Regions from separate parts of the Cupriavidus sp. FW305-26 genome, predicted to be linked through region 1. Evidence: predicted binding sites of a transcription regulator. Region 1 holds the regulator's gene; each other region holds the start of a gene.
The links. Region 1 encodes sigma-54, which starts transcription at its own class of promoters, with help from an activator protein. Its sites were predicted from a motif close to TGGCANGNAANCTGCTTT; they were not measured.
Positions count from the first base shown of each region.

Region 2: a site for sigma-54 is predicted at 1,839-1,856, ahead of AC3WQZ_RS28230 (ANTAR domain-containing response regulator). Genes of this name have one in related genera too.
Region 3: a site for sigma-54 is predicted at 4,197-4,214, ahead of AC3WQZ_RS20510 (phenol hydroxylase subunit). Genes of this name have one in related genera too.
Region 4: a site for sigma-54 is predicted at 3,023-3,040, ahead of AC3WQZ_RS21555 (circularly permuted type 2 ATP-grasp protein). Genes of this name have one in related genera too.

Region 1 covers NZ_JBYTAH010000032.1:48,241-55,502, forward strand. Annotated here, with positions in the region: gene AC3WQZ_RS18295 (KpsF/GutQ family sugar-phosphate isomerase) at 1-93, shown strand, start outside; gene lptC (LPS export ABC transporter periplasmic protein LptC) at 137-766, shown strand; gene lptA (lipopolysaccharide transport periplasmic protein LptA) at 834-1,484, shown strand; gene lptB (LPS export ABC transporter ATP-binding protein) at 1,553-2,353, shown strand; gene AC3WQZ_RS18315 (RNA polymerase factor sigma-54) at 2,488-3,969, shown strand; gene hpf (ribosome hibernation-promoting factor, HPF/YfiA family) at 4,018-4,368, shown strand; gene ptsN (PTS IIA-like nitrogen regulatory protein PtsN) at 4,825-5,280, shown strand; gene hprK (HPr(Ser) kinase/phosphatase) at 5,362-6,333, shown strand; gene AC3WQZ_RS18335 (PsiF family protein) at 6,496-6,888, shown strand; gene rapZ (RNase adapter RapZ) at 7,007-7,262, shown strand, end outside.
Region 2 covers NZ_JBYTAH010000066.1:32,291-39,552, reverse strand. Annotated here, with positions in the region: partial or broken gene ftsY (signal recognition particle-docking protein FtsY) at 1-255, shown strand, start outside; gene maiA (maleylacetoacetate isomerase) at 273-920, opposite strand; gene AC3WQZ_RS28235 (fumarylacetoacetate hydrolase family protein) at 925-1,626, opposite strand; gene AC3WQZ_RS28230 (ANTAR domain-containing response regulator) at 1,880-2,527, shown strand; gene AC3WQZ_RS28225 (CmpA/NrtA family ABC transporter substrate-binding protein) at 2,893-4,203, shown strand; gene ntrB (nitrate ABC transporter permease) at 4,255-5,160, shown strand; gene AC3WQZ_RS28215 (ABC transporter ATP-binding protein) at 5,179-5,982, shown strand; gene ybiB (DNA-binding protein YbiB) at 6,092-7,084, shown strand; gene AC3WQZ_RS28205 (pirin family protein) at 7,104-7,262, opposite strand, start outside.
Region 3 covers NZ_JBYTAH010000039.1:4,781-12,042, reverse strand. Annotated here, with positions in the region: gene AC3WQZ_RS20535 (NADH:ubiquinone reductase (Na(+)-transporting) subunit F) at 1-615, opposite strand, end outside; gene AC3WQZ_RS20530 (phenol hydroxylase subunit P4) at 654-1,010, opposite strand; gene AC3WQZ_RS20525 (aromatic/alkene/methane monooxygenase hydroxylase/oxygenase subunit alpha) at 1,027-2,574, opposite strand; gene AC3WQZ_RS20520 (MmoB/DmpM family protein) at 2,622-2,891, opposite strand; gene AC3WQZ_RS20515 (aromatic/alkene monooxygenase hydroxylase subunit beta) at 2,924-3,919, opposite strand; gene AC3WQZ_RS20510 (phenol hydroxylase subunit) at 3,916-4,161, opposite strand; partial or broken gene AC3WQZ_RS20505 (sigma 54-interacting transcriptional regulator) at 4,494-6,184, shown strand; gene AC3WQZ_RS20500 (GntR family transcriptional regulator) at 6,189-6,920, shown strand.
Region 4 covers NZ_JBYTAH010000042.1:6,238-13,499, reverse strand. Annotated here, with positions in the region: gene AC3WQZ_RS21575 (MurR/RpiR family transcriptional regulator) at 1-123, opposite strand, end outside; gene AC3WQZ_RS21570 (hypothetical protein) at 167-379, opposite strand; gene edd (phosphogluconate dehydratase) at 378-2,273, shown strand; gene AC3WQZ_RS21560 (gluconokinase) at 2,424-2,930, shown strand; gene AC3WQZ_RS21555 (circularly permuted type 2 ATP-grasp protein) at 3,265-4,740, shown strand; gene AC3WQZ_RS21550 (alpha-E domain-containing protein) at 4,808-5,761, shown strand; gene AC3WQZ_RS21545 (transglutaminase family protein) at 5,809-6,648, shown strand; gene AC3WQZ_RS21540 (proteasome-type protease) at 6,764-7,262, shown strand, end outside.

The DNA.
Region 1 (7,262 bases):
AACCGCATCAACCAGCTGCTGGTGGTGGATGACGACGGCCGCCTGACCGGCGCGCTGCATATCCACGACCTGACCCGCGCCAAGGTCATCTGAGCGGGCGCGGGCCCGGCACAACCGGCACAACGCCAAGGACACCATGCAGGCACTCCTCGCCTCCCTCAGCGGCATCGTCATGCGGCTGCTGCCGCTGCTGCTGATGGCCTTCGTGGCGGGCAGCACGTTCTGGCTGGTCCAGATCAACTCCCCCAAGGAAGACCCGGCCGCGCAAAGCGCCAAGAAGCATGAGCCCGACTACTTCATGGACCGCTTCTCGGCCACTGAGCTGGCGCCGGACGGCAGCACCAAAATCCGCTTTACCGGCGAGCGCATGGTCCATTTCGAGGATGACCAGACCTACGAGGTGACCCGGCCCGCCATGCGCGCGTATGAGCCGGACCGCCCGCCGGTCACCGCCCGCGCCGATATGGGCCGCATGAACGCCGAGGGTTCGGTGATCGACCTGTACGGCAACGGCTTCGTCATGCGCCAGCAGGGCGTGGACGTGTCCAAGGACCCGCAGCTGACCGCCGCATCCAGTTATTTCCAGCTGCTGGTCAATGACGACATCGTCAAGACCGACAAGCCGGTCAAGCTGACGCGCGGCCCGTCGGTGATGACCGCCAACGGCCTGATCTTCAACAACGTCACGCGCGAAGTACAATTGCTCGGCAATGTACGCGGCACCATCATCACCGGGCCGACCCCTGGCCGCGCGCCGGGGTCCTGAGCCCCGGCCCGGGGGCCGCACCAACCCGCACCAACGTACCCAGACGCCCTCAAGCAACCCTGCCAACATGACTGCTTCCCTGACGACATCGTCCCGTCGACGCACCGCCCCGGCCCTGCTCGCCCTGGCCATGGCCTTCGGCCTGCTGGCCCAGCCCGCCCTGGCCGAGCGCGCGGACCGCGACAAGCCGATGGTGCTGGAGGCGGACAACGCCAGCTATGACGACGTCAAGCAGATCTATACGCTGACCGGCAATGTGGTGCTGACCAAGGGCACCATGATCCTGAAGTCCGACGCCGCCGAACTGCGCACCGATCCCGAGGGCTACCAGTTCGCGGTGGCCACCGCCAAGCCGGGCAAGCAGGCCTACATCCGGCAGAAGCGCGAAGGCGTCGACGAATACATCGACGGCTGGGGCGACCGCATCGAGTACGACGGCAAGCAGGAGTACTCCAAGCTGATCGGCAATGCCCGCATGGCGCGCCTGCAGGGCGCCAAGCAGGTCGACGAGATCCGCGGCGCGGTGCTGACCTACGACAGCCGCAAGGAGTTCTACACGGCTGCCGGCGGCGGTAGCGGCGACGCCGCGGCCGCCAATCCGTCCGGCCGCGTGCGCGCGGTGCTGTCGCCGCGCCAGGACCAGAAGGCCGGCGCCACGGGCAGCGGCGGCTCGCCGCTGGACCTGAAGCCGGCGCCCGCGCCTGCCAACAAACCCTGACGCCTGGCGCCGGCTGCGTGCATCGCATGCGGCCGGCGCCAGAAACGCCTGAACGCCAGACTGTGCCAATGACCGATACCGCAACCATCGCCGACAAGCCTTCCGTCGAAGCCTCCACCGTCCTTGCCGGCGGCAGCACGCTGGTCGTGCGCCACCTGAAGAAACGCTATGGCTCGCGCACGGTGGTCAAGGACGTCTCGCTCGACGTGAAGAGCGGCGAGGTGGTCGGCCTGCTCGGGCCCAACGGCGCGGGCAAGACCACCTCCTTCTACATGATCGTGGGCCTGGTGGCGCTGGACGAAGGCGATATCGTGCTCGACGGCGACCACATCAGCGGCCTGCCGATCCACGAGCGCGCGCGCATGGGGCTGTCGTACCTGCCGCAGGAAGCCTCGGTATTCCGCAAGCTCAACGTCGAAGAGAACATCCGCGCGGTGCTGGAGCTGCAGGTGAGCAACGGCAAGCCACTGCCCAAGGCCGAGATCGAGCGCCGCCTGGATTCGCTGCTCGACGACCTGCAGATCGCGCACCTGCGCAACAACCCGGCGCTGTCGCTGTCGGGCGGCGAGCGCCGCCGCGTGGAAATCGCGCGCGCGCTGGCGTCGTCGCCGCGCTTCATCCTGCTGGACGAACCCTTCGCCGGCGTGGACCCGATCGCCGTGGGCGAGATCCAGCGCATCGTCAGCTTCCTCAAGGCACGCAATATCGGCGTGCTGATCACCGACCACAACGTGCGCGAGACGCTCGGCATCTGCGACCACGCCTACATCATCAGCGAAGGCACGGTGCTGGCCGCGGGCCAGCCCGAGGAAATCATCGCCAATGACGCAGTGCGGCGCGTCTACCTGGGTGAGAACTTCCGCATGTGATGCAGCGGCCTGCCATGGAGCGGCAGGCCTATTCGCGGGCGCACGTGGGCCTGCCACAGCCAGCAGCGATCAGACCGCATAAGCGATAGCAATTTCCGTTCCAACAACGGAAAGATGCGCATAGAATAGGTCGCATGAAACCGTCGCTACAGCTCCGCCTTTCCCAGCATCTGGCCCTGACCCCGCAACTGCAGCAGTCGATCCGGCTGCTGCAGCTTTCCACGCTGGAACTGCAGCAAGAGGTCGAACAGGCACTGACGGAAAACCCTCTGCTCGAACGCGAGAACGACTGGATCGAAAGCCCGCTGCGCGTGGCGGCCGATGGCTCGGTCAACCTGCAGAGCGCACCGGCGCCCGCGCCGGCAGAGCCGCAGGGCAATGGCGAGGCCCGCGCCGACGGCGCGGCTGACGACGACAGCTATGGCGACAGCGGCAACGGCGACGACTATGGCAGCGGCGACTGGAGCCTGGACGACTTTGCCCGCCGCCCCCAGGGCGACGAGGACGAAAAAACGCCGATGCAGCTGCGCGAAGCCGAGCCCACGCTGCGCGAGTACCTGATGGAACAGCTCACGCCGCTGAAGATCTCGGCGCGCGACAAGGGCCTGGCCATCTTCCTGATCGAATCGCTCGACGACGATGGCTACCTGAGCGCATCGCTTGAGGAGATCTGCACGGAGTTGCCGGAAGAACTCGAGTTCGAGATCGAGGAGGTCCACGCCATCCTCACGCTGCTGCAGAGCTTCGACCCGCCCGGCGTGGGCGCGCGCAACGCCGCCGAGTGCCTGGCCCTGCAGTTGCGGCGCCTGACGCACCCGCAGCGCGAACTGGCCCTGAACATCGTGACCAACCACCTGGAGTTGCTCGCAGTACGCGACTACACGCGGCTGAAGAAGGCGCTGCAGGTGGATGAAGCGGCGCTGAAGTCCGCACACGAACTGATCCGTTCGCTGGCGCCCTACCCCGGCCATGCATACAGCCGCCCGGAGGCGGACTTCGTGGTGCCGGACGTGTTCGTGCGCAAGGGTGGCGGCGGCTGGATCGCGCAGCTCAATCCGGATGTGATGCCGAGGCTGCGCATCAATGACATGTATGCGCAAATCCTGCGTGGCGCAAAGGGTGAGTCCGGCACCGCCGGGCTGCAGCAGAAGCTGCAGGAGGCGCGCTGGCTGATCAAGAACATCCAGCAGAGGTTCGACACAATCCTGCGTGTCTCGCAGGCCATTGTCGAGCGTCAAAAGAACTTTTTCAGCCACGGCGAAATCGCCATGCGCCCCTTGGTTTTGCGGGAGATTGCCGATACACTGGGTTTACACGAGTCAACCATCTCCCGGGTGACGACCAATAAATATATGGCAACGCCGATGGGTACTTTCGAACTGAAGTACTTCTTCGGCAGCCACGTGTCCACCGAAACCGGTGGCGCGGCTTCGTCAACGGCCATCCGCGCCTTGATCAAGCAACTGATAGGAGCCGAAGACCCGAGGAATCCCCTTTCCGACAGTCGCATTGCCGAACTGCTGGGCGAACAAGGCTTCGTTGTCGCACGCCGCACCGTTGCCAAGTATCGCGAAGCCCTGAAGATCCCCGCAGTCAATCTCCGCAAGTCTTTGTAGCCGAGCCCACCGCCTGCCTGGTGAGGCTCTTTCAGAAGGAGAAGCGCTATGAACTTCAAGATCAGTGGACACCACCTGGACATCACGCCCCCTCTGCGTGAGTACGTGGAAACGAAGCTGGAGCGAATCGTCAGGCATTTCGATCAAGTCATTGGCGTTAGTGTGCTGCTCTCTGTCGACAACCATAAGGAAAAGGACCGGCGTCAGTACGCGGAAATCAATCTACATCTCAAGGGCAAGGACATCTTTGTCGAAGCGCATCACGAAGACCTGTATGCAGCGATCGACGCACTCGTCGACAAGCTGGACCGTCAGGTGATCCGCTACAAGGATCGCGTGCAAGGCCACGACCGCGAAGCGGTCAAGTACCAGATGGCCGCAGCGCAAATGCAGCAATGACCGTGCCCGGCAGCCCCGCAGCGGGCTGCTGAATCAGGATTGAACAGGCAAGCCGCGCCAAGAAGCGCGGCTTTTTTGCGCCCTCGCGTTCCCGGTTGCCGCCGGCATGCCGCGCCCGCACTGGCGGCGCGCCCCGGCTGTGGCGCCGGAGCCGATGCTTTTCACCCGAATGAGCAAGGGTGTTCGCAAGCGCTGCGCCAAGGTGTATGCTGCGCCATACAAAGAGAGGGAATCCTGGCCGTGCCCCGCACCGGTGCACCGGCTCCCCGCCGCGGAGGCACCATTGCATCACCATGTATCTTTCTGCACCGGCTTGCCCCGTTGCGCTGCACAATGCGGGAGTAGTCGCTGCTCTATAATGGGCCGGACGCCTCCGGCCAGGCCAACGGCAGGCCGGAGCCAGCCCACTGCCCGGCGGAACGGTCCGCCCGCTAACTGAAATCCTGCGCATCGCCCATGAATCGTTTGGCCAAATTGCTGCCACCCGGCAACATCACCCTCGACGTCAGCGTCACCAGCAAGAAGCGTGTGTTCGAGCAGGCCGGGCTCCTCTTCGAGAACAACCATGGTGTGGCGCGCGCCATCGTGACGGACAACCTGTTCGCGCGCGAGTCGCTTGGATCCACCGGCCTGGGCGCCGGCGTGGCAATCCCGCACGGCCGCATCAAGGGCCTGAAGCAGCCGCTGGCCGCGTTCATGCGCCTGGCCGAACCAATTCCGTTCGAATCGCCCGATGGCAAGCCGGTATCGCTGCTGATCTTCCTGCTGGTGCCCGAACAGGCTACGCAGCAGCACCTGGAAATCCTGTCCGAAATCGCGCAACTGCTTTCCGACCGCGACATGCGTGAAGGGCTGGCCACGCTGCCCACGCCCGATGCCGTCCATCAGTTGCTGATCGCATGGCATCCCTGATCCCCTGATCCCTCAAGCGGGCCGGCACCAGACCGGGCAGGCGCCAAGGCGCTTCGCAAACCGCCCCACCAGTCATACCGCATGGAACTCACCGGCGTCACCTCCCAGTCCATCTTCGACGACAACGCAGCCGACATCAAACTCTCGTGGGTGGCCGGCCTGGAAGGTGCGGATCGCGCCTTCGATGTGGAGTTCGCCCGCGAAGCCACCTCCGCCGCCGACCTGGTGGGCCACCTGAATCTGATCCACCCCAACCGCATCCAGGTGCTCGGCAAGCCCGAGATCACTTATTACCAGCGGCTGGACGACGAGACCCGCAAGCGCCAGATGGGCGAGCTGATCCTGCTGGAGCCGCCCTTCCTGGTGATCGCCGACGGCATGGAGCCGCCGCCCGACCTGGAACTGCGCTGCACGCGCTCGTCCACGCCGCTGTTCACCACGCCGGTGTCGTCGGCCGCGGTGATCGACCACCTGCGCCTGTACCTGTCGCGTATCTCCGCGCCGCGCGTGACCATGCACGGGGTATTCCTCGACATCCTGGGCATGGGCGTGCTGATCATGGGCGAATCGGGCCTGGGCAAGAGCGAACTGGGCCTGGAACTGATCTCGCGCGGCCACGGGCTGGTGGCCGATGATGCCGTGGACTTCGTGCGCCTGGGGCCGGATTTCATTGAAGGCCGCTGCCCGCCGCTGCTGCAGAACCTGCTTGAAGTACGCGGTCTGGGCCTGCTCGACATCAAGACCATCTTCGGTGAGACCGCGGTGCGCCGGAAGATGAAGATCAAGCTGGTGGTGCAGTTGGTGCGTCGCAATGACGGCGAGTTCGAGCGGCTGCCGCTCGATTCGCAATACCTCGACGTGCTGGGCCTGCCGATCCACATGGTCAAGATCCAGGTGGCGGCCGGGCGCAACCTGGCCGTGCTGGTCGAGGCCGCGGTGCGCAACACCATCCTGCGCCTGCGCGGCATCGATACGCTGCGCGACTTCATGGACCGGCAGCGCGCCGCGATGCAGGCCGATGCAGTATCGCGCGGCCAGGGCCGCTTGCTCTGAGCGCCGGCGTTTTCATTTGCTTACAACGGCGTTGACGCAGAACGTCAACGTTCTTCAGGCATGCTCCGTTTTGTGCTGTAATGGGCATCGCGCCCGTTACGGAAGCTGCAACGCCGGCAATGGCGCGCGGCCATGAAGTTTTCCACACCCAGGAGAGCAAGCATGAAGAAATTGATCGCGATGTGCGCGCTGGTCACCCCGATGATCGCCGCCAGCGCTTTTGCACAGACCACCGCCACGCCGGCAACCCCCGCGACGCCAGCCAAGCCGGCGGCCACCGCACCGGCAACGCCGGCCATGCCTGCCACGCCCGCCACCCCGGCTACCCCGGACAAGCCCGCAGCCAACGCCCAGCAGGACAAGATGAAGGCCTGCAATACGCAAGCCGCCGGCAAGAAGGGCGACGAACGCAAGGCGTTCATGAAGGAATGCCTGTCCAAGGGCGCGTCCAAGACCCAGCAGGAGAAGATGGCCTCCTGCAGCAAGTCGGGCAAGGGCAAGAAGGGCGACGAATACAAGGCCTACATGAAGGAATGCCTGTCCAAGGCAGCCTGAGCCGCAACCAGCGCCGCAAGCTGACGACAAAAACATGGCGAACCGCGAGGTTCGCCATGTTTGCTTTTGCGCGTGGTGTCATGACGCCTTCATCACGTGATGCTATGCTTCAGTTGCTATGCGCATCATCCTCATCACCGGCATATCCGGTTCCGGCAAGTCCGTCGCACTGAACGTGCTCGAAGACGCAGGCTACTACTGCGTGGACAACCTGCCGGCTCAGTTCATCCCGGAACTGACCCGCTATCTCGACAGCCAGGGCTATACGCACCTGGGCGTCGCCACTGACATCCGCAGCCGCGAGTCGCTCGACCAGTTGCCCGACACCGTGCGCGCGCTGGCCGCTGAGCACCAGGTCGAGGTGGTGTTCCTGA
Region 2 (7,262 bases), on a different contig from region 1:
GCGCCGCACGAGGTGCTGCTGGTGATCGACGCCAACACCGGCCAGAACGCCCTGCAGCAAACCCGCGCCTTCGACGACGCGCTGGGCCTGACCGGCCTGATCGTGACCAAGCTCGACGGCACCGCCAAGGGCGGCATCCTGGCGGCTATCGCGCGCCAGCGCCCGGTGCCGGTTTATTTCATTGGCGTGGGCGAGAAGGTGGAGGACCTGCAGCCGTTCAAGGCGGATGAGTTCGCCGAAGCGCTGCTGGGGTAAGGCCCGGTTGCGAACGCTTATTCCGCGTCAGGCTGCGCCTTCGGCTCCGCCTTCTGGAAAGCAGGCAGCTCCATGCAGGTTTCATAGATCCTGGCGATCGCCGGGTAGCGGGCCAGGTCGATATTGAAGCGCTGCGCGTTGAATACCTGCGGCACCAGGCAGATATCGGCCAGCGTGGGCGTATCGCCAAAGCAGAAGCGCCCGGCCTTGCCGCCGCGCTCCAGGTTGGCCTGCAGCGACGCAAAGCCCAGCTCGATCCAGTGGTGGTACCACGCGTCCTTGACCTCGTCGGTCACGCCCACGGTGTGCTTCAGGTACTTCAGCACGCGCAGGTTGTTCAGCGGGTGGATCTCGCACGCGATCTCCTGGGCCAGTCCGCGCACATAGGCGCGGTCCAGCGCCGTGCCGGGCAGCAGCTTCGGCTCGGGATGGACCTCGTCCAGGTATTCGACGATGGCCAGCGATTGCTGCAGCACGTGCTCGCCGTCGGCGAGCGCCGGCACCAGTCCGTCGGGATTCACGGCGCGGAATTCCGGCTTGAGCTGCTGGCCGCCTTCTTTCAGCAGGTGCACCGGCACATAGTCATAGGCCAGCCCCTTGAGTTCCAGCGCAATGCGCACGCGGAATGAGGCCGAACTGCGGAAATAGCTGTAAAGCTTTAGCATCGGATCAGACTACCTTGATGGTGAGATCGCCCACGCCGCCGACGTGGCACTGCATGACATCGCCCTTGACCACCGGGCCCACGCCTTCGGGCGTGCCGCTGAAGATCAGGTCGCCCGGCTGCAGCTCGAACAGCTTCGACAGGTACGACACCATCTCCGGCACCGACCAGATCAGGTCGGACAGGTCGCCGCGCTGCTTCTCCACGCCGTTGACCGCCAGCGTCACTGCGCCCTTCTGCGGATGGCCGATGGCCAAGACCGGCACGATCGGGCCGATCGGTGCGGACTGGTCGAAGGCCTTGCCGGTCTCCCAGGGGCGGCCGGTCTTCTTCGATTCGTTCTGCAGGTCGCGGCGGGTCATGTCCAGGCCCACGGCGTAGCCGAACACGTGGCCGGCTGCCTGGTCGACCGGGATGTCGCGGCCGCCCTTGCCGATCGCCACCACCAGCTCCACTTCATAGTGGCAGTTGCTGGTGCCCGGCGGGTACGGGAAGGCGCCTTCGGTGCCGTCGGCGACGTAGCTGACCGCGTCGGACGGCTTGCAGAAGAAGAACGGCGGCTCGCGGTCGGGGTCCGAGCCCATTTCACGGGCGTGGGCAGCATAGTTGCGGCCGACGCAGTACACGCGCCGTACCGGGAAACTAGCATTGCTGCCGCGCACCGGCACGCCAACGGGCGCGGCCGGAGCGAACACGAATTCGGTCATGCATCTCTCCAGATTGTTCTGATCGGTGCTGCGGCGCGGGTGGGCAGGGTTGCAGGAAGCAGCCATGCGCGGCGTCGCCAGCAGACGCGCCCGGCGCAGCAGGGCAACAGGATACACCGCGAGAGTTGGCTCCGCGTACGACCGCATACAATGAATCCAGGCATCCTCGCAGCGCCGGCGCACCGAACTGGCGCAGGTGCCGGATACTTACCCGGCGCGAATCTTGCATGGCGCACTGCAACAGAGCCTAGCCATGACACGACGCCACCCGCCCCCATCGCCCACCGCTGCCGCACCTGCCCCGCCCACTGCCGGCGGCCGGGTGTTGCGGATCCTGCTCGTGCGCGACCCGCATGACGCCGACCCGCTGAACGTCGAGACCATCCGCGGCGGGCTGGTCAGCGCCGGCTTTACCGAGATCCAGATCGTCGATGCCGACCTGCGCCTGCCGGATGTGATCACGGCCACCCAGCCCGACATGCTGATCATCGCGTCTGAATCCGCCGCGCGCGACACCATCGAGCATGTCTGCGTCTCGACCCAGCATGCGCCGCGCCCGATCGTGCTGTTCACCGACAACGACGACAGCCAGCGCATCAAGGCAGCGCTGACGGCGGGGATCACCGCCTATATCGTCGACGGCCTGCGCGCCGAGCGCGTCAAGACCGTGCTCGACGTCGCCTACACACGCTTCGAACTGGATCAGCAGCTGCGCGCCGAGCTCGATGCCACCCGGCTCAAGCTGGCCGAGCGCAAGGTGGTCGAGCGCGCCAAGGGACTGCTGATGCAGGCGCGCGGCCTCAGCGAGGACGAGGCCTACAAGCGCCTGCGCAGCATGGCGATGGAGCGCGGCCTGAAGCTGGTGGACGCGGCCCAGCGCGTGATCGACGTGATGGGCTGAGCCGCTCCCGCCTGCCAGCCGTGGTGCGCTGCCGCACGCGACTGGTGCAATGCACGCTCCTGGCGCTGCCGCGCTGCGTCACCTCCCTCCCCTGCTCCCCCGAATGTGGCGGCGGCCAGCGCGCGCGCACCACATCCGATCATTTCCCCCCGATCCGTCACAAATCCGCCCTCGAATGCTGCACTGCACAGGCTGGCACACGCCTTGCGTTATGCAGGTATCGGCCAACGGCGGCCGACCAACAATTTCGGCGGACACGGCCAACGCGGGCTGCGTCACGCCACGGACAACGGCGTCCCTGCGCCGCACCGGTCTTCTGGCGAAGCCGGTCGCGGAGGGGACGCCTTTTTTCTTGGAGCCATGCAATGCCCTCTCGCCTCAGGATTGCCAAGCCGCTGCACGCAGCCGTCCACGTTCCCGACGCGGCTGCCGACGCCGTGCCGGCCAGCAGCGGCCGCCGCCGCGCGCTTGCCACCATCGCCGGCGCCAGCGTGATGACGCTGGTCGATCCGCTGGTGCGCGCCGGTGCGTGGGCAGCGGGCTCGGACGCGCCCGAGAAGACCGACGTGCGCATCGGCTTTATCCCGCTGACCGACTGCGCCTCGGTGGTGATGGCCGCGACGCTCGGGCTGGACAAGAAATACGGCATCAAGATCACGCCGACCAAGGAAGCCTCATGGGCCGGCGTGCGCGACAAGCTGGTCAACGGCGAGCTGGACGCGGCGCACGTGCTGTACGGACTGATCTACGGCGTGCAGCTGGGCATCGGCGGCCCGAAGAAGGACATGGCCGTGCTGATGAACCTGAACCACAACGGCCAGGCCATCACGCTGTCGTCCAAGCTCGCCGAGAAAGGCGTCAAGGACGGCGCCAGCCTGAAGGCGCTGATGGTGAAGGAGAAGCGCGACTACACCTTCGCCCAGACCTTCCCCACCGGCACGCACGCAATGTGGCTGTACTACTGGCTGGCGGCCAACGGCATCAACCCGATGCAGGACGCCAAGGCCATCACGGTGCCGCCGCCGCAGATGGTGGCCAATATGCGCGTGGGCAATATGGACGGCTTCTGCGTGGGCGAGCCCTGGGGCGCGCGCGCCATCGCCGACAAGATCGGCTTCACCGCCGAGACCACGCAGGCCATCTGGAAAGGCCACCCCGAGAAGACCCTGGGCACCACCGCGGAGTTCGTGCAGAAATACCCCAACACCGCGCGCGCGATGGTGGCCGCGGTGCTGGAGGCATCGAAGTTCATCGATGCGTCGGCCTCCAACCGCCGCAAGACCGCCGAGACCATTGCCGCCAAGTCCTACGTCAACACCGACATGGACATCATCCTGGACCGCATGCTGGGCCGCTACACCAACGGCCTGGGCAAGACCTGGGACGACCCCGACGCGATGAAGTTCTACCAGGACGGCGCCGCCAACTACCCGTACCTGTCCGACGGCATGTGGTTCCTGACCCAGCACAAGCGCTGGGGCTTGCTGAAGGAACATCCGGACTATCTCGCCGTGGCCCGGCAGGTCAACCGCATCGACGTCTACAAGCAGGCCGCCGCCGCCGCGCAGGTGCCGCTGCCCAAGAGCGACATGCGCAGCGCCAAGCTGATCGACGGCGTGGTCTGGGACGGCAAGGACCCCAAGGCCTACGCCGACGGTTTCAAGATCAAGGCCTGACGCAAGCCTTCCCCCACTGATCCGCAGTGCCCCTGACGAAAGGAGCCAGACGTGAATGCCATAGCCCACCCCACGCCCGATGGTGCAACCGTAGCCGCCAGCGCCGACCCCGACACCAAGGAGCGGGCGCGCCGGCGCGAGCAGGAAATCGCCGCGCAGGCACGGCGCGCGCAACGCCGCGAGGCGGTCGCCGCGCTGGTGCTCAAGGCCGTGCCGCCGGTACTGGGCTTTGCCCTGTTCGTGCTGGCCTGGCACGGCATCGCCACGATGATCCCGGCCATTCCCACGCCGCAGGCCACATGGAACGCCGCGGTGCCGCTGTTTGCCGACCCGTTCTACCGCAACGGGCCCAATGACCAGGGCATCGGCTGGAACGTGCTGGCATCGCTGGCGCGCGTCGCGGCGGGCTTCGGCCTGGCCGCGCTGGTCGGCATCCCGGCCGGCTTCCTGATCGGGCGCTTCGCCTTCCTGAACGCGATGACCGCGCCGGTGATCAGCCTGCTGCGCCCGGTCTCGCCGCTGGCGTGGCTGCCGATCGGCCTGCTGCTGTTCAAGGCCGCCAACCCGGCCGCGATCTGGGCGATCTTCATCTGCTCGATCTGGCCGATGGTGATCAACACCGCGGTCGGCGTCACGCGCGTGCCGCAGGACTACCTGAACGTGGCGCGCGTGCTGGACCTGTCGGAATGGAAGGTGTTCACGCGGGTGCTGTTCCCCGCGGTGCTGCCCTACATGCTGACCGGCGTGCGGCTGTCGATCGGCACCGCGTGGCTGGTGATCGTCGCGGCCGAGATGCTGACCGGCGGCACCGGCATCGGCTTCTGGCTGTGGGACGAATGGAACAACCTGAAGGTCGAGCACATCGTGATCGCGATCTTCGTGATCGGCATCATCGGGCTGCTGCTCGAGCATGCGCTGCTGGCGCTGGCCCGGCGCTTCAGCTACGGCACCAACTGACACGCGGGGAGAATCGCCATGGACAAGTTCGTCAGCATCGAAAACGTCGGCCAGACCTTCAAGACCCGCAAGGGCCCGTTCGTCGCCCTGCGCGATATCAACCTGCATATCGCCGAGGGCGAGTTCATCACGCTGATCGGCCATTCAGGCTGCGGCAAGTCCACGCTGCTGAACCTGGTCGCGGGACTGGCCACGCCCACCACCGGCGCGCTGATCTGCGCCGGGCGCGAGATCGCCGGGCCGGGGCCGGAGCGCGCGGTGGTGTTCCAGAACCATTCGCTGCTGCCGTGGCTGACGTGCTTCGAGAACGTCTACCTGGGCGTGGAGCGCGTCTTCGCCGCCAGCGAGAGCAAGCCGCAGCTCAAGGCGCGCACGCACGACACGCTGGCGCTGGTGGGCCTGACGCACGCCGAGAACAAGTATCCGCATGAGATCTCCGGCGGCATGAAGCAGCGCGTGGGCATTGCCCGCGCGCTGGCGATGGCGCCCAAGGTGCTGCTGATGGACGAGCCCTTCGGCGCGCTCGATGCGCTCACGCGCGCGCACCTGCAGGACGAGCTGATCAAGATCGTGGCGCGCACCCGCAGCACCGTGGTGATGGTGACCCACGACGTCGACGAGGCCGTGCTGCTGGCCGACCGCATCATCATGATGACCAACGGTCCGGCCGCGACCATCGGCGAGATCCTGAAGGTGGAGCTTCCGCGTCCGCGCGACCGCGTCGCGCTGGCCGACGACAAGGCCTACCACGCCTGCCGCACCGCGGTGCTGGACTTCCTCTACCGCAAGCAGCGCAACCCGGCGCTGCAGGAAGCCGCGTAGTGCCCGCCGGCCGCGTGCCGGTGGGCGGCCCTATGTGGCACAGGCGGCGATGGGCGCGGCGGCCTGGCTCCGCTATCATGAGCCCAGAACAGACTACCCCCACGCCGCCATGACCACGCCAGCCACGTCCTTCCCTGCTGCCCGCTATATCAAGGAGATCGGCCGCGGCGTCAACGGCGCGCGGGCGCTGCCGCGCGAAGACGCGCAGGCCCTGTTCGACGCCATGCTGGCCGGGCGCGTCTCGGACCTGGAGCTCGGCGCCATCCTGATGGCCTACCGCATCAAGGGCGAGGCCCCGCACGAGCTGGCCGGCATGCTGGAAGCCGCCCATGCGCACTGCCAGCCGCTGCCGGCGCCGCCTGACCGGCAGGTGGTGGTGATCCCCAGCTACAACGGTGCGCGCAAGCAACCCAACCTGGTGCCGCTGCTGGCGCTGCTGCTGGCGCGCGAAGATGTCCCCGTGCTGGTGCACGGCACGCGCCTGTTCAATGGCCGCGTGACCAGCATGGCGCTGTTCGAGGCGCTGGGCGTGCCCTTGTGCGCGACTACCGGCGACGCCTCGGCACGGCTGCGCGAGAGCAGCGACCTCGGGCCGCTGGCGGTGCTGCCGGTGGATGTGCTGTCGCCCGGGCTGTCGCAGCTGCTGGAGCGGCGCACCGTGATCGGCCTGCGCAATTCGGCGCATACGGTGGCCAAGATGCTGCAGCCGGTGGGCGAGCATTCGCCCGCGGAAGGGTTGCGCCTGTACAGCTACACCCACCCCGAATACCGCGAGACGCTGACCGACTACTTCTCGCATGAACCCGCCAACGTGCTGCTGGCACGCGGCACCGAGGGCGAAGTGGTGGCCGATGCGCGCCGCACCAGCCGCATCGACTGGCTGCACGAGGGGCACCAGCAGACGCTGGTCGATCCGGCTGTTGGTTCGCTGGCCGAAGTGCCTGAACTGCCGCCCGGCAGCGACGCCGGCCAGACCGTGGCCTGGATCCGGCGCGTGCTGGACGGCGCGGCGCCGGTGCCGGCACCGATCGCGATCCAGGTCGAGGCCATCCGCGAATGCCTGCGGCAAGGCACTCGCGTGACCTGGGCCAGCCCGGTCTGAGCCAGCCCCGGGACCGCTGTCAGGGCTTGCGCGGGGGCAGCGGGATGCGCTCGGTCTCGCCCGGCACGTGCGGGAACTGATCGTCCTCCCAGCGCTGGGCGGCGGCCTCGATCGCCACCTTGCTGCTGGCAACGAAATTCCAGTAGATGAAGCGGTGCCCGTCGGTCGGGTCGCCGCC
Region 3 (7,262 bases), on a different contig from region 1:
GCGGCGTACGAAGAAGCGGCCATAAGGCCCGGACAAGCGCACGCGGTCGCCGGCAGCGAGCTGCTCGTGCAGGTAACCGGTGCCGAGACCGCCCGGCACCTGCCGCACGTTCAGCTCGATCTCGCCGGTTGCGGCAACGTCCGCCGGCGCGTTGGCGATCGAGAAGGCGCGGCTCTGGCCCAGACCCGGGATCTCGAGCTGGACGTACTGGCCCGCCTGGAAACGCATCGGCTCCGAGAGCCGCACGCGGATCGACTTGATGGTCGGGGTGAGCTGGTCGATGCGCGTGACCTCGGCCTCGAAATCCCGCACCGGGATGATCTCGCCATCCGGGTCCTCGTCGACATCGGCCTCGATGGTGGTGTCGGCCTGCAGCGTCGCGCAGCAGGCGAGCGCCTTGCCTTCCTCGCGCTCGAAATCCATCAGCGCGAACGGGTTGGCCTCGCCCAGGTCGGCCTCGCCGTCGAGGACCGAGACCTTACAGGTCCCGCACAGGCCGTGGCAACACGCATGCGGGATATAGATGCCCTGGCGCAGCGCCGCATCGAGGATGGTCTGCCCTTCCTCGACCTCGATCGTCGCGCCGAGCGGCTCGATGGTAAGTTGGTGGCTCATGATGAATACCTTGTCATTGCTGCAGCACCGGCCGGCGCTCAGATCGATGCCCCGCCGATGCCGTCCAGCCCCAGCGTGCGGAAACTGATCAGGTCCTTGTGCCCCAGCCCGTTCTCGCCGAGGCTCTTCGACGTGTCCGGCGTCCACGGTTGGCCGGAGCGGAACCACTGCACGCGATCCCATTCGATGCGGGCGAAGTCCGGGTGATAGCCGTAGACGGGCGGCAGGATCTGTTCGGCGAGCGCGCTGAAGGGGGTGTCAGGCGGCAGCGGCAGGCAGAACGGCGCCGGGAACATCAGGTGGTTTTCCCAGTTCACGTACAGCAAGGGCGCGGGGAACTTCTCCACCGTGTCCATCAGCGGGAAGTCGTAGGGCTTGAGCGCTTTGACGGTCATGGCTGTCTCCTGCCGGTCAGTTGCTGGTGGCCTGGCCGCGCCATGCCGCAAAGTTCTTCTGGTCTTCCGAGCCTTCGAAGTCCATCGTGTCGCGGGGCTCCACCTCGTAGTAGTCGAGTACGGCAGCCAGCGGATCGAAGCCTTCGGCGCTCGGATCCACGCCCGGCTTGAAGCAGTTGCCCTGGTAGATCTGGTGCACCGGCAGCCACGCTTGCACGTATTTCTCCGGCTCGTGGTCGAAGATCTCCTTGCAGTGGTCGCTGCAGAAGTGGAACTTGTTGCCGAAGTAGTTCGATTCGCGCGCGCAGAGTTTGGTGGGATCGCCCGGCTCGGTGAACAGCATCGGGATCTGGCAGGTCTGGCACAGCATCGGCAGCGTCTTGATGTAGAACCGGTTGCCTGACTTGGCCTGTTCGTCCCAGTGCTCCAGGCGCGGACGGTAGTGCTGATCGAACGTGTCCGGATACTTGGCGGACAGCCACGCCATCTCGTCCTGCTGCGGCACCCAGGTATGGAACGGCGCGGCCGTGTTGAAGCCGTAGAAGATCGCCCAGGCCTGGTGGCTGATGTGGTCCTTGCCTTCGCAGGCGTCCTGCCAGCCTTTGGGCTCGCGGATGCCGTAGCGGGCCAGGTCCTTGAACAGCGCGCCGCCGTTCTGCTCGGCATACATCTCCCACGACTCGCGCCAGCTCATCACGCGCTTGGGCTGCATGTAGTCCATCATCATCGCCACCAGCGTCAGCAGCCGGTAGCCGCGCCAGAACCACTTGTCGATCCAGCGCTGCACGATGGGCACGTTGTCGGGATCCTGTTCCAGCAGGAACTTAATGCACTCGATGCCCAGCGTCATGTGGCGAGACTCGTCGGATTGGGCCGAAAAGCCGAAGGTGACCGTCGACATATCGCCGTTGTAGGCCGCGCCCGACATGAACGGCACGAACAGCAGGTTGGTCAGCACATACTCGAAGGAGAAGCTGACCGCCGTCAGAAACTCGAATGGTCCTGCCGAATAGGCATCCTCGAAGAACGATTTCGGCACCGACAGGTACCAGACCCGGTCGAACCAGTGGTTGGAGTGGTGCAAGCCGTTAAAAAACTTGTTGTAAGTGGAGAGCGCGTGGGTCTCGGTCTGGTAGTGGCGCAGTTCGTCGATCGATTGCATCTGGCAAGCAATGCGCGCGCCCTCGCCGGTGAAGTGGCGGCCGACGTGTGCAAAGCCGCGGTGGGCCAGGTATTCCAGCGGCGTCACGCCCTGCACGAACAGCTTGAGCGCATTGATGTAGCGCGCATCGGTCACGCCGAGGAAGGCATTGTTCTGCGTGAAGGCGTCGATCACCGCGTAGAGCTTCTTCTCCTTCTCGCCCTGGTACTTCCAGTATGCGTCCATCGTCAGGCGGAACGGGTCGACCCACTTGTCCCAGTCGTGGATCTTGATGCCCTCGTAGCGGTCGTAGGGGAAGACCTTGTCCATCGGCTGGTAGGTGGTGTCCCAGCCCAGGCCGCGGGTCATGGCGGCGTAGCGTTCCTTCAGGCCGAGCTTCTTCTTCAGCGTCGGGGTGTCCATGTTCGTGTCTCCTTCTTTATGTGGGCAACTGCGGCGGCGCAGGGCGTTCAGTGTTTCCAGCTCAGCGTGAAGGCGTCGTCGTCTTCTTCGATATGGCCGGACAGCGTGATCAGGTTGACCTGGATCTGCTGCAGGTCGAAGCGCGTGCCGGTCAGTTCCTCGATGGTCTGGCGGCGGATGGTCAGGTGGCCGGGCGCGTCGATCTTGACCATCCCGGGGGACTCGACCAGCACCGCGTCCGGGTTGTCGGCGAGGATGGCCTCGACCACCGGACGGGACTCCTCGTTGGCCTGGAATGCGATGAATACGTTGGACATGGGATTTCCTTGTGAGCGAGTGAGGGGAGCGATCAAAGCACGATGCCGAGTTTCGAGATCCGGGCATGGAACTGCTCGCGCACCGCGGCGAGCACTTCGGGCGCATGGGTCGGGAAGGCCAGCTCGGCCACCGGCTGCAGCGCGGCGAACGCGCGCCCGGCCCAGTCGCGGGTCCAGCGCGCCAGCAGCGCCTTGTTCTCTTCCGACTCGGCCGCCATGGTCTTCACCACGGCATCGACCCAGCGCTTCGACTCGTCGTGCCACTCGGGCATGAAGGCCGTCAGCATCGCGATCGCGGAGCCACCGCCCAGCGCGATCCGTTCGTCGACGAACCTGTCGTAGACCAGCGGGTAAAGCAGGCCGTCGAGCGCCAGGTTCTGGGCGATGAACAGCTCGACGGGGTCGTCGACGACGAAGGTGTCCTCGACGTAGTGGCGCAGCGGCTGCCACGCCGGATGTTCGAGCCAGGCGTGCCGGCCCGCGTCGAGCACCTCCGGGCCGGCCACGGCCAGCGCCAGGCGCGTCAGGTATTGCGCGACGCCGAGGTTGTCCATCGCGTGGAACATCGCCGCCGCGGTGAAGGCGGTGCCGTAGCCCAGCGCGCAGACCTGCGCGTTGTTCATGTTCGCGCCCCATGCGGCATGGCGCAGCGGCACCAGCACGTCGAGCGCGTGCTTCGCCACGTCCGCCGGCATGCGGTCGATCATCCGGCGCGACTCGACGAACTCGAAGTTCGATTCCATCGTGTCCTGCTGGCGCGCGCGGGCCGTGGCCCAGGAGGCGTAGTAGTACTGGCGCGGGTCCTTCAGCACATACCAGCTCGCCATGTGGATCGCCGAGCGCGAGGCATCGAAGATCTGGTGCGCCGGGTCCCAGGTCGGGCGGTAGTGGAAGTTGGTCTCCGGCTGCGCGCCCATCATGCCTTCCTGGTAGCGCGAGGCCGTCTTGTCGCCGCCAATGTGCCGCGCCACGTGCGCGTAGGTCTGCCGTAGCGGCTTGATGTCGACGGTTTTCAGCTCGATTGTCACGGGTTGCTCCTGAGGGTCGTGGGGTCGCGGTGGAAGTCGCTGCCGGAGTCATCCAGCCGGACGACGTTCTGCGTGGTGCAGAACGCGTCGAATGCGTCAATGGGCAAGGTCAGTTCGACGAACATCTCCGGCCCGCCGACCGCGAACTCGAATTCGACGAATCCGCGTGGATTGAGGCCGGTGACCCGGACGAACTTGCGGCAGGGATCGAATGGTTGGTTGGCTGGGGTCTGCAGGGTCATGGTCGATGGGTCGATGTCGCCTCCGTACCCCTTTCATTGCAGGGGGCGTGCCAGCGGTGCCAGCCCATGACCAGAAATCTCGATAATTCAGGGAAAGTACTGAGTCAAAGTTGGCTGCGCGCCTGCAAAATGCTGGTTAACCAGCACGCTCCCGGATCTGGTACCGCTCTTATGCGGACGCTTCAAATCGTTGATCCCGCCCGGTTTTTTATCTTTTGATCAAGTGCGGAAAGGCCGTTTTGATGAAATGGTGAAGCCGGCGAGCGCTGCGGCGTTACCGCGACGCATCCACCACAATCCGCAGAAACATAGAAAATCTCGATGGAGACGACATGACGCAGCCTCGCCTGCCCCCGCTGCCCACCGACGCCGATCTGCGGCGATCGATCCACTTTTCTGCCGCCGATGGCCGCATCTGGCTCGCCGGCCAGCGGATGGTGCTGGTCCACGCTGCCGCCCTCGGCACGCTGCGGCAGGAACTGATGGAGAGTGTGGGCCCGGCCCAGACCCGGCGGCTTTTCACGCGCGTGGGCTTTGCCTCGGGCGAGCGTGACGCCGCGCTGGCCCGCGTTATTCGCAGAAACGGATCACTGCAGGACATGTTCAATGTGGGCCCGCAGCTGCACATGCTGGAGGGCTCGGTGCAGGTCACGCCGATCTGTTTCGAGGCGGATCCCGCTACTGGCAAGTTCTACGGCGAATACCGCTGGGAACACTCCTGGGAGGCCGAGGTGCACAAGCGCACGTTCGGCCCTCAGGCGGAGCCGGTGTGCTGGATGCTGATCGGCTACGCCACCGGATACACCAGCGCCTTCATGGGCCGCACCATCCTGTTCAAGGAGACCATGTGTGCCGGCATGCATGACGAGCACTGCATGATCGTGGGCAAGCCCGTGGAAGAATGGCCGGATGGAGAAGAAATGGCGTCGTGGTTCAACGCCAGTTCGCTGCTCAGCACCATCCGCGACCTGCAGACCGAGGTCGAATCGCTGCGCCTGGAAATTGCCCCCGACGCTGACCGCACCCGGCTGGTGGGCCGGTCCAACGCCTTTCGCCACGCCTACACCTTGCTGGAGGCCGCGGCCCCCACCCGCGTCACCGTGCTACTGACCGGCGAGACCGGTGTCGGCAAGGAACGCTTTGCGCGCGCCCTCCATAGCCTGAGCCCGCGCGCCGAGCGGCCTTTCGTCGCCATCAACTGCGCCCCGCCATCCCGCATGCGCTGATCGAGTCCGAACTGTTCGGCGCGGAGAAAGGCGCCTTCACTGGCTTGCAGGCCACGCGCCCGGGCCGTTTTGAGCGCGCCGACGGCGGTACTTTGTTCCTCGACGAGATCGGCGAGTTGCCGCTCGATGTCCAGGCCAAGCTGCTGCGTGTGCTGCAGGAAGGTGAAGTTGAGCGGCTCGGCGCCACGCAAAGCCGTAAGGTCGACGTGCGCCTGATCGCCGCGACCAACCGCGACCTCGCGCAGGCTGTCAAAGAAGGCCGCTTCCGCGCCGATCTCTTCTACCGGCTCAATGTCTACCCGGTTTTGATCCCTCCGCTGCGCGAGCGTGCCGAGGACATCGAACCGCTGGCGCAGACCATGCTGGAGCGGTTTGCTTCGATCCACGGCAAGCCGGTGCCGACGCTGACCGACTACGCCTGCGAGTCGCTGCGCCGGTATCAATGGCCGGGCAACGTGCGCGAACTGGAGAACCTGATCGAACGGGCGGTCATCCTCGCACGGCCCAATCGCGCCGTCGATGCCACGGACCTGTTCCCCGGCCTGAGCATGCCGGCGGGCGCAACCGTCGACCATGCTGGGCAGATCCACCAGCCGACCGCCAAGGGGATCGATTGCCAGGCCCTACTCGACCAGCTGAAGGGGTGCAGTGAGGGGATCGAGGGGCTGGAGCGCGCGCTGCTGCATGAAGCGGTAGAGCGTGCCAACGGCAACCTTTCCGCCGCCGCAAGACTGCTCGGACTATCCCGCGCGCGGCTCAGCTATCGTCTCAACCGCAAGCAAGACATGGAGGGCTAGCGAGATGACTACCGTTCTGCCTCCTCCTGCTCTCAACGCTCCCGCCCCCGCTCCGCCAGATGAGCCCGACGGTCCGCAAGCGCGCACGCTCAGCGAGCATGCCTATTACCAGTTGCGGCAGCACATCATCGAAGGCCACTATCCACCGGGCACCAAGCTGCGCGTCGAGCGACTGAAGGATGTCTACGGCGTGGGCGCGGGCACGCTGCGTGAAGCGCTGACGCGGCTGGTCAGCGACGCCTTGGTGATCGCCGAGGGGCAACGGGGCTTCCGCGTCACGCCTATGTCCGTGGCCGACCTGGAAGCGATCACGCGGCTGCGCATCCATATCGAGGTCGATGCGCTGCGCGAATCCGTACGCTGCGGCGATGCCGCGTGGGAGCAGCGCGTCAGAGCGAGCTATGAGGCGCTGTCCACTTGGGAGCAGCCGGTGTCTATGGCCAATCGCGCTGCCTGGGAGACTTGCAACCGGCGCTTCCACGAAGCGCTGATTTCGGCGGCTGCGTCACCGTGGACCTATCTGGTGCTGCGCATGCTGTCACAGCAGGGGGAACGTTACCGGCGTGTGTGCATCGGGTTGGAGACGCCGCCGCGCGATGTGCATGTGGAACACCAGTGCATTTTCGATGCGGCGCTGCAGCGAGCCGATGCGCGCGCGGCACTGGCCCTGGAGGACCATCTCAGTACGACGTTGATGATGGTGCGGAATGCACCGGCGGGAACCTTACCGTTTTGAAGGGCAATGGGAGCCAACTAGCCATGCGGAATTTGAGAACATACGTCCCAAACAGGGGCATACGTCAACACGGCAGAAATCGCCTACGAATTATGGTTGGACCAATGTGGTTGTTAGCGGATATAGGGGTCGCTGTGAGCGGATTTGGCGATCACCCAATGGCAGCACGAGGCGTATGCAAAGAAACCGGTTTGGCCCGGTTTGGCGGCGACAAGCTATGGTTCAAGGGGTCATGGCCGTCTAATGGAATGGGCCAACCTTGGGCGGGAAGCCCGCAATGGGACGCGAGCTGTGCCCGCATAGCTGTCACAGACGGCCCCTGTGGCGCTGCGACGAGACACC
Region 4 (7,262 bases), on a different contig from region 1:
GCGCTCGGCCAGCTCGGGCATCGACAGCCGGATCACGGCGGCGCCATGCCGGGCGACATAGTCGGCCAGGCGGCGTTCAGAAGGGCGGAGCGTGTCGTAGACGGCTAGGATTCGGTCGCGCATGGCGGCGGGAGGCAGTGTCTGGGGTTGCGGATATGTAGAGATTCTACATCGGATGGCGCCGCATCTTGCCCGAAATGGTGCGTCGCCCGCCCTCGGGGTTTGCCCTGATTCCGGGAATTTCTGCGCAATTGTGATGCATGAGCGGGTCGACGGCGTGCTCGCGCTCGGTATAATGGCGGCGATCTGTAGAAAATCTACATGCGATGGCGCGGCATTGCCGCGCCGCCACCAAGCCCACAAGGAACGTCTCCGCCATGCCTTCTGCCGTCCATGCCGAGCTTCTTGCCGTCACCGAGTGCATCGTCGCGCGCAGCCGCGCCAGCCGCGCCGCCTACCTTGCCCGCTGCGAGCGCGCGCAGGCTGAACTGGGGCCGCTGCGCGGCATGTCCTGCGCCAACCTGGCGCACGGCTTTGCCGCATTGCCGGCCAACGACAAGCTGAAGCTGCGCGTCGACCATGCCCCCAACCTGGGCATCGTCACCGCGTACAACGACATGCTGTCGGCGCACCAGCCGTACGAGCGCTACCCCGCCGTGATCCGCGAGGCCGCGCGCGCGGTGGGCGCGGTGGCGCAGGTGGCGGGCGGCGTGCCGGCGATGTGCGACGGCATCACGCAGGGCAACCCGGGCATGGAGCTGTCGCTGTTCTCGCGCGATGCGATTGCGATGGGCACCGCGGTGGCGCTGTCGCACAACACCTTTGATGCGGCGCTGATGCTGGGCGTGTGCGACAAGATCGTGCCCGGCCTGCTGATGGGCGCGCTGCAGTTCGGCCACCTGCCGATGGTGTTCGTGCCGGCGGGCCCGATGGCCAGCGGGCTGCCCAACAAGGAGAAGGCGCGCGTGCGCCAGCTCTACGCCACCGGCCAGGTCGGGCGCGATGCGCTGCTCGAAGCCGAATGCCAGGCCTACCACGGCGCCGGCACCTGCACCTTCTACGGCACCGCCAACAGCAACCAGTTCCTGATGGAAATCATGGGCCTGCACCTGCCGGGCGCGGCCTTCGTGCACCCGGACAGCGGCCTGCGCGATGCGCTGACCGCGGCGGCCGCGCAACGCGCGATCGCCCTGCGCGCGCGCGGCGACGAATACCTGCCGCTGGCGCGCATCGTCGACGAGCGCGCCATTGCCAACGCCATGGTCGGCCTGCTGGCGACCGGCGGCTCCACCAACCACACCATCCACCTGGTGGCGATGGCGCGCGCCGCGGGCATCGTCATCGACTGGAACGATTTCGATCTGCTGTCGCGCATCACGCCGCTGCTGGCGCGCGTCTACCCGAACGGCTCGGCCGATGTGAACCACTTCCATGCCGCGGGCGGCGCCGGTTTCGTCATCCGCGAACTGCTGCAGGCCGGCCTGCTGCATGAGGACGTGCAGACCGTGGCCGGCCCCGGGCTGGCCCGCTATGCGCAGGAGCCGGTGATGGCCGACGGCGTGCTGCGCTGGCGCGACGGCGCGGCGCACAGCGGCGACGCGCAGGTGCTGGCGACGGTCGCGGAGCCTTTCTCGGCCGAGGGCGGGTTGCGGCTGATGCAGGGCAACCTGGGCCGCGGCGTGATCAAGGTCTCGGCGGTGGCGCCGGAGCACCGCGTGGTCGAAGCCCCGGTGCGGGTGTTCGATGCGCAGGAGGCGCTGCAGGCGGCCTTCGATGCGGGCGAGCTGACCGGCGACCTGGTCGCGGTGGTGCGTTTCCAGGGGCCGAACGCCAACGGCATGCCCGAGCTGCACCGCCTGACCCCGGTGCTGGGCGCGCTGCAGGACGCCGGCCACAAGGTGGCGCTGGTGACCGACGGCCGCATGTCCGGCGCGTCGGGCAAGGTGCCGGCGGTGATCCACGTTGGCCCCGAGGCGCTGGCCGGCGGCGCGCTCGCGCGCGTGCGCGACGGCGACCGCATCCGTGTCGATGCCGTTGCCGGCACGCTGCAGTGGCTGGGCGACGAACGTGAATTCGCGGCGCGCGAGCTGGCCGCGGCGCCGGACGACGATTTCGCGCAATTCAGCCTGGGGCGCGGCCTGTTCGGCCTGTTCCGGCGCCACGCGCGCATCGCGGAAGAGGGCGGCAGCGCACTTGACCTGTCCGAGGCGGATGTTGGGGCCGGCGCAGGCGGGCGCCAACGTACCGCAGCGGCGCAAACCGTCGCACAATAGCCAGGCCTGAGGCCGATTTTCCCCTGAAGTTCCCTGCGGGGCGGCAGCGCCCCCCGGACGTCTTTGCGCCGCCGCAAGGACGTCCAGCTGGACCGACAAGGACAGACAAGGATGGCGACACCATCCGATACCAAGACCGACGGAGCAGACATGATCTATATCCTGATGGGCGTTTCCGGCAGCGGCAAGACCACGGTCGGCCAGTTGCTGGCGCAGCGACTGGGCTGCGGCTTCCATGACGCCGATGCATTCCACAGCGACGCCAACAAGGCCAAGATGCACGCTGGCGTCCCGCTGACCGACGAAGACCGCTGGCCATGGCTGGCGGCCATGCGCGCCGCCATCGACGCGGCCCGGGCCGAAGGCCGCACCCATGTGTTCACCTGCTCGGCACTGCGCCAGGCCTACCGCGACCGGCTGACCCCGCCCGACGGCGGCGTGACCTTCGTCTTCATGAAGGGCGATGCATCGCTGATCGGCACGCGCCTGTCCGCGCGCACGGAACACTTCTTCAACCCCGACCTGCTGCAAAGCCAGTTCGATACGCTGGAAGAGCCCAGCGACGCGCTGGTGCTCGACATCCGCCAGTCGCCCGAGGCGCTGGTCGCCACCATCCTGCAGGCCACGGTGCCGCAGGGCGCCGGCGCGGCGCGCTGACCTGCTGACCTCGCCGACCGTTCCGGCCGGCCCCGTTCCCGTGCAGCCCGCAAGCGGCCGCCAGCCTGGCTGGCGGCCGCTTTTGCGTGCGCTGGCAGACATCTTGCTAGTTCACTTTCCGTGCCGGCCGGCGCCCGCCAGCTTGCGGGTTTCGCCGGTACGGGTATGCTGAAAGGGCCAGTGACTCGACAGTATCGCCGTGAGCGTCCCGAACGGGCAGGCGCGGCGGGCTGGGGACGGGAAAGCCAGGGCAAAACCAGGGCAGCCGGTAGCGACCACGAAGTCGCAGTGAAGCGGTAGCACCGGAAGCCCGCGACATGGAGGAACGGCCATCATGGCGGGGCGGTATTTCGACGAGATGCTGGACTGGCGCACGGACGGGGCGCAATGGGTTATCCAGGCGGGGCAGGCGTTGCCTGAAGGCGCGGTGCGCCCGCATTACCGGCATTTCGCTGACTGGCTGGCGCGGCAGTCTGAAGGCACGATGGGCAACAAGCGCGCCGAGGCCGACCTGATCTTCCGGCGCGTGGGCATTACCTTTGCCGTCTACGGCGACAAGGATGAAGCCAACAGCGGCACCGAACGCACCATTCCGTTCGACGTGATCCCGCGCATCTTCCCGGCGAACGAATGGGCGCTGCTGGAAAAAGGGCTGCGCCAGCGCGTGGCCGCGCTCAACCGCTTTGTCCACGATATCTACCACGGCCAGGACATCATCCGCGCCGGCGTGATCCCGCCCGACCAGATCTACAACAACGCCCAGTACCGGCCCGAGATGCTCGGCGTCAACGTGCCGCACGACATCTATGCGCACGTGGCCGGCATCGACGTGGTGCGCGCCGGCGAGGGCGAGTTCTACGTGCTGGAAGACAACCTGCGCGTGCCCTCGGGCGTGTCGTACATGCTGGAAAACCGCAAGATGATGATGCGGTTGTTCCCGGACCTGTTCGCGCGCAACCGCGTGGCGCCGGTGGCCCACTATCCTGACCTGTTGCTCGACATGCTGCGCGGGGTGTCGCCGCAGGCCATTGCCGATCCCACCGTGGTGGTGCTGACGCCGGGCATGTACAACTCGGCCTACTTCGAGCATGCCTTCCTGGCGCAGCAGATGGGCGTGGAACTGGTCGAAGGCAGCGATCTCTTCGTCGAGGACGACCACCTGTTCATGCGCACCACGCAGGGCCCGCAGCGCGTCGACGTGATCTACCGCCGCGTCGACGACGACTTCCTCGACCCGCTGGTGTTCCGCCACGATTCCTCGCTGGGCGCGGCCGGCTTGCTGTCGGTCTACCGCGCCGGCAACGTGACCATCTGCAACGCCATCGGCACGGGCGTGGCCGACGACAAGTCGATCTATCCGTACGTGCCCGACATGATCCGCTTCTACCTGGGCGAAGAGGCCATCCTCAGCAACGTGCCGACCTATATGTGCCGGCGCCCGGACGACCTGCAGTACGTGCTGGACCATATGGAAGAACTGGTGGTCAAGGAGACCCACGGCGCCGGCGGCTACGGCATGCTGGTCGGCCCGGCCGCCACGCGGGCCGAGATCGATGCCTTCCGCGAAGTGGTGAAGGCGCGCCCGGAGCAGTACATCGCGCAGCCGACGCTGGCGCTGTCGACCTGCCCGACCTATGTGGAGTCGGGCATCGCGCCGCGCCATATCGACCTGCGCCCGTTCGTGCTGTCGGGCAAGGAGGTGCGCATGGTGCCTGGCGGGCTGACCCGCGTGGCGCTGCGCGAGGGCTCGCTGGTGGTGAATTCCTCGCAAGGGGGCGGCACCAAGGACACCTGGGTGCTGGAACGATGAACGCGAACCACATGATGACCGCCGCAACGACCGCCATGGCGACCGCCGCCACGCCAGGAGAGCCCACATGCTGAGCCGCACCGCCGACCACCTGTTCTGGATGGCCCGCTACACCGAGCGCGCGGAGAACACCGCGCGCATGCTCGACGTCAACTACCAGACCTCGCTCCTGCCGCAATCGGCCGAGGTGGCCGAGCAGGGCTGGTGGGCCATGCTCGATATCTCGGAGCTGACCGATGTCTTCGACCACAAGTACGGACTGCTGTCGCGCGACGATGTGATCGACTTCATGGTGCGCGACATGACCAACGCCTCGTCCATCATGAGCTGCCTGCGCGCGGCGCGCGAGAATGCGCGCGCGGTGCGCGGCTCGCTGACCACCGAGGTCTGGGAGACCGTCAACACCACCTGGCTGGAGGTGCAGCGCCTGATCGCCGACGGCGTGCTGAAGGAGGACCCGTCGGCGTTCTTCGAATGGGTCAAGTTCCGCTCGCACCTGGCGCGCGGGGTCCAGTTCGGCACCATGCTCAAGGACGATGCCTTTCACTTCATGCGGCTGGGCACGTTCCTGGAGCGCGCCGACAACACCGCGCGGATCCTCGACGTCAAGTTCCAGGCATCGGGCAGCGACGAGAGCGATGCCAACCGCGACCAGAACGATTTCTATCACTGGGCCGCGGTGCTGCGCTCGGTCTCGGGCTTCGAGGTCTACCGCAAGGTCTATCGCGCGGTCATTACGCCGCAGCGCGTGGCCGAGCTGCTGATCCTGCGGCCCGACATGCCGCGCTCGCTGGTGTCGAGCATGGACGAGGTGGTGGCCATCCTGCATACGGTGCGCAACCAGCAATCGGCGGAAACCGAGCGCCAGGCTGGTAAACTCCACGCCGACCTGAAGTACGCGCGCATCGACGATATTTTCGCGGTCGGCCTGCACGCGTACCTGACCAGCTTCCTGGAGCGCATCGGCGATCTCGGCAATGGCATCAGCCGGGACTTCCTCGTGCCGCTGCTGGCTGCCTGAAATGGGCCGCCGGCAGCCTCCATGTGCCGCCGCCGCGCCCTGATACCGTGAAATACAAGATCCACCACCATACTGTTTACCGCTACGCCGAGCCGGTGCGCCGCAGCGTGCACGAAGTGCGGCTCGAGCCGCGTTCGGGCCCGCTGCAGACGGTGCACCGCTGGCAACTGGTCGCGCCTGGCAATCCGTCGGCGGCGCGCGACGGATTCGGCAATATCGTGCACAACTTCACGGTGGCCGGACCGACCGGCACCATCTCGATCGAAGCCAGCGGCGAGGTGGAAGTGCTGCCGCCGCATGGCGACCTCGACCGGGACGGCCACCATGCGTTCTGCGACGCTCCGCCCCCCGGCGAGTCCCGGGTGTCGCCGCTGTACTTCCTCGGCAGCACGCCACTGACCTCGGCTCCGCCGGAGATGCAGGCGTTTGCCGCGCCGTTCCTGGCGGCCGGGCACGAGATTCCGGCGCTGCTGGCGTTGGCCCAGGGGATTGCGGAGCGGGTGCGCTACAAGCCCAACACCACTGACGTCGGCACCTCGGCGGCCGAGGCCTTCAGCCTGGGCAGCGGCGTGTGCCAGGACCAGGCGCAGGTGATGGTGGCGGCGTGCCGGGCGCTCGGTATCCCGGCACGCTATGTGAGCGGATACTTCTACGATCCGGCCGCGATCGAGATGGCCAGCCATGCCTGGGCCGACGTATGCCTGGACCCGGCGCGCGAGGTGTGGTGCAGCGTCGACATCACCCACGGCTGCCTGACCGACGAGCGTCATATACGCCTCGCGGTGGGGCGCGATTATGCGTCGGCTGCACCAGTCAGGGGCATCCTGGAAGGGGGGTCCGGCGAGACGCTTGAAGTTGATGTGAGCATCACGCCGCTTTTTACCTGATTAGGTGCCTGATTCCAGACAGGGCGCGGTGCCGCAGTACGGGCGCTAGAATCCCGGGTATGCAGGCCATCGGCTGGCCACTTCCGGCCGCCGCAAAGCACACCAAAACAAGACCATGACTTACTGTGTAGCCATGCGGCTGGATGCCGGCCTGGTATTCCTGTCCGATTCCCGCACCAATGCGGGGGTAGATGCCATCTCCACGTCGCGCAAGATGACGGTGTTCGAAGAGCCCGGCGACCGCGTGATGGTGCTGATGACCGCCGGCAACCTGGCGATCAGCCAGTCGGTGCGCCAGATCCTGGCCGAGAACCATGACGAGAAGCGCTCGCTGTGGACCGCGCGCGACATGTTCGAGGCCGCTTCCATCGTCGGCGAGGCGGTGCGCCAGGTGCACAAGCGCGATGCGCATGCGCTGCGCGATGCCGGCATCGAATTCAATGTCAGCCTGATCTTCGGCGGCCAGGTGCGCGGTGAACGCGTGCGGCTGTTCAACATCTACGCGGCCGGCAATTTTGTCGAGGCCACGCCCGAGAACTGCTACTTCCAGATCGGCGAGGCCAAGTACGGCAAGCCCATCATCGACCGCGTGGTGCACCCGTCGCTGCCGCTGG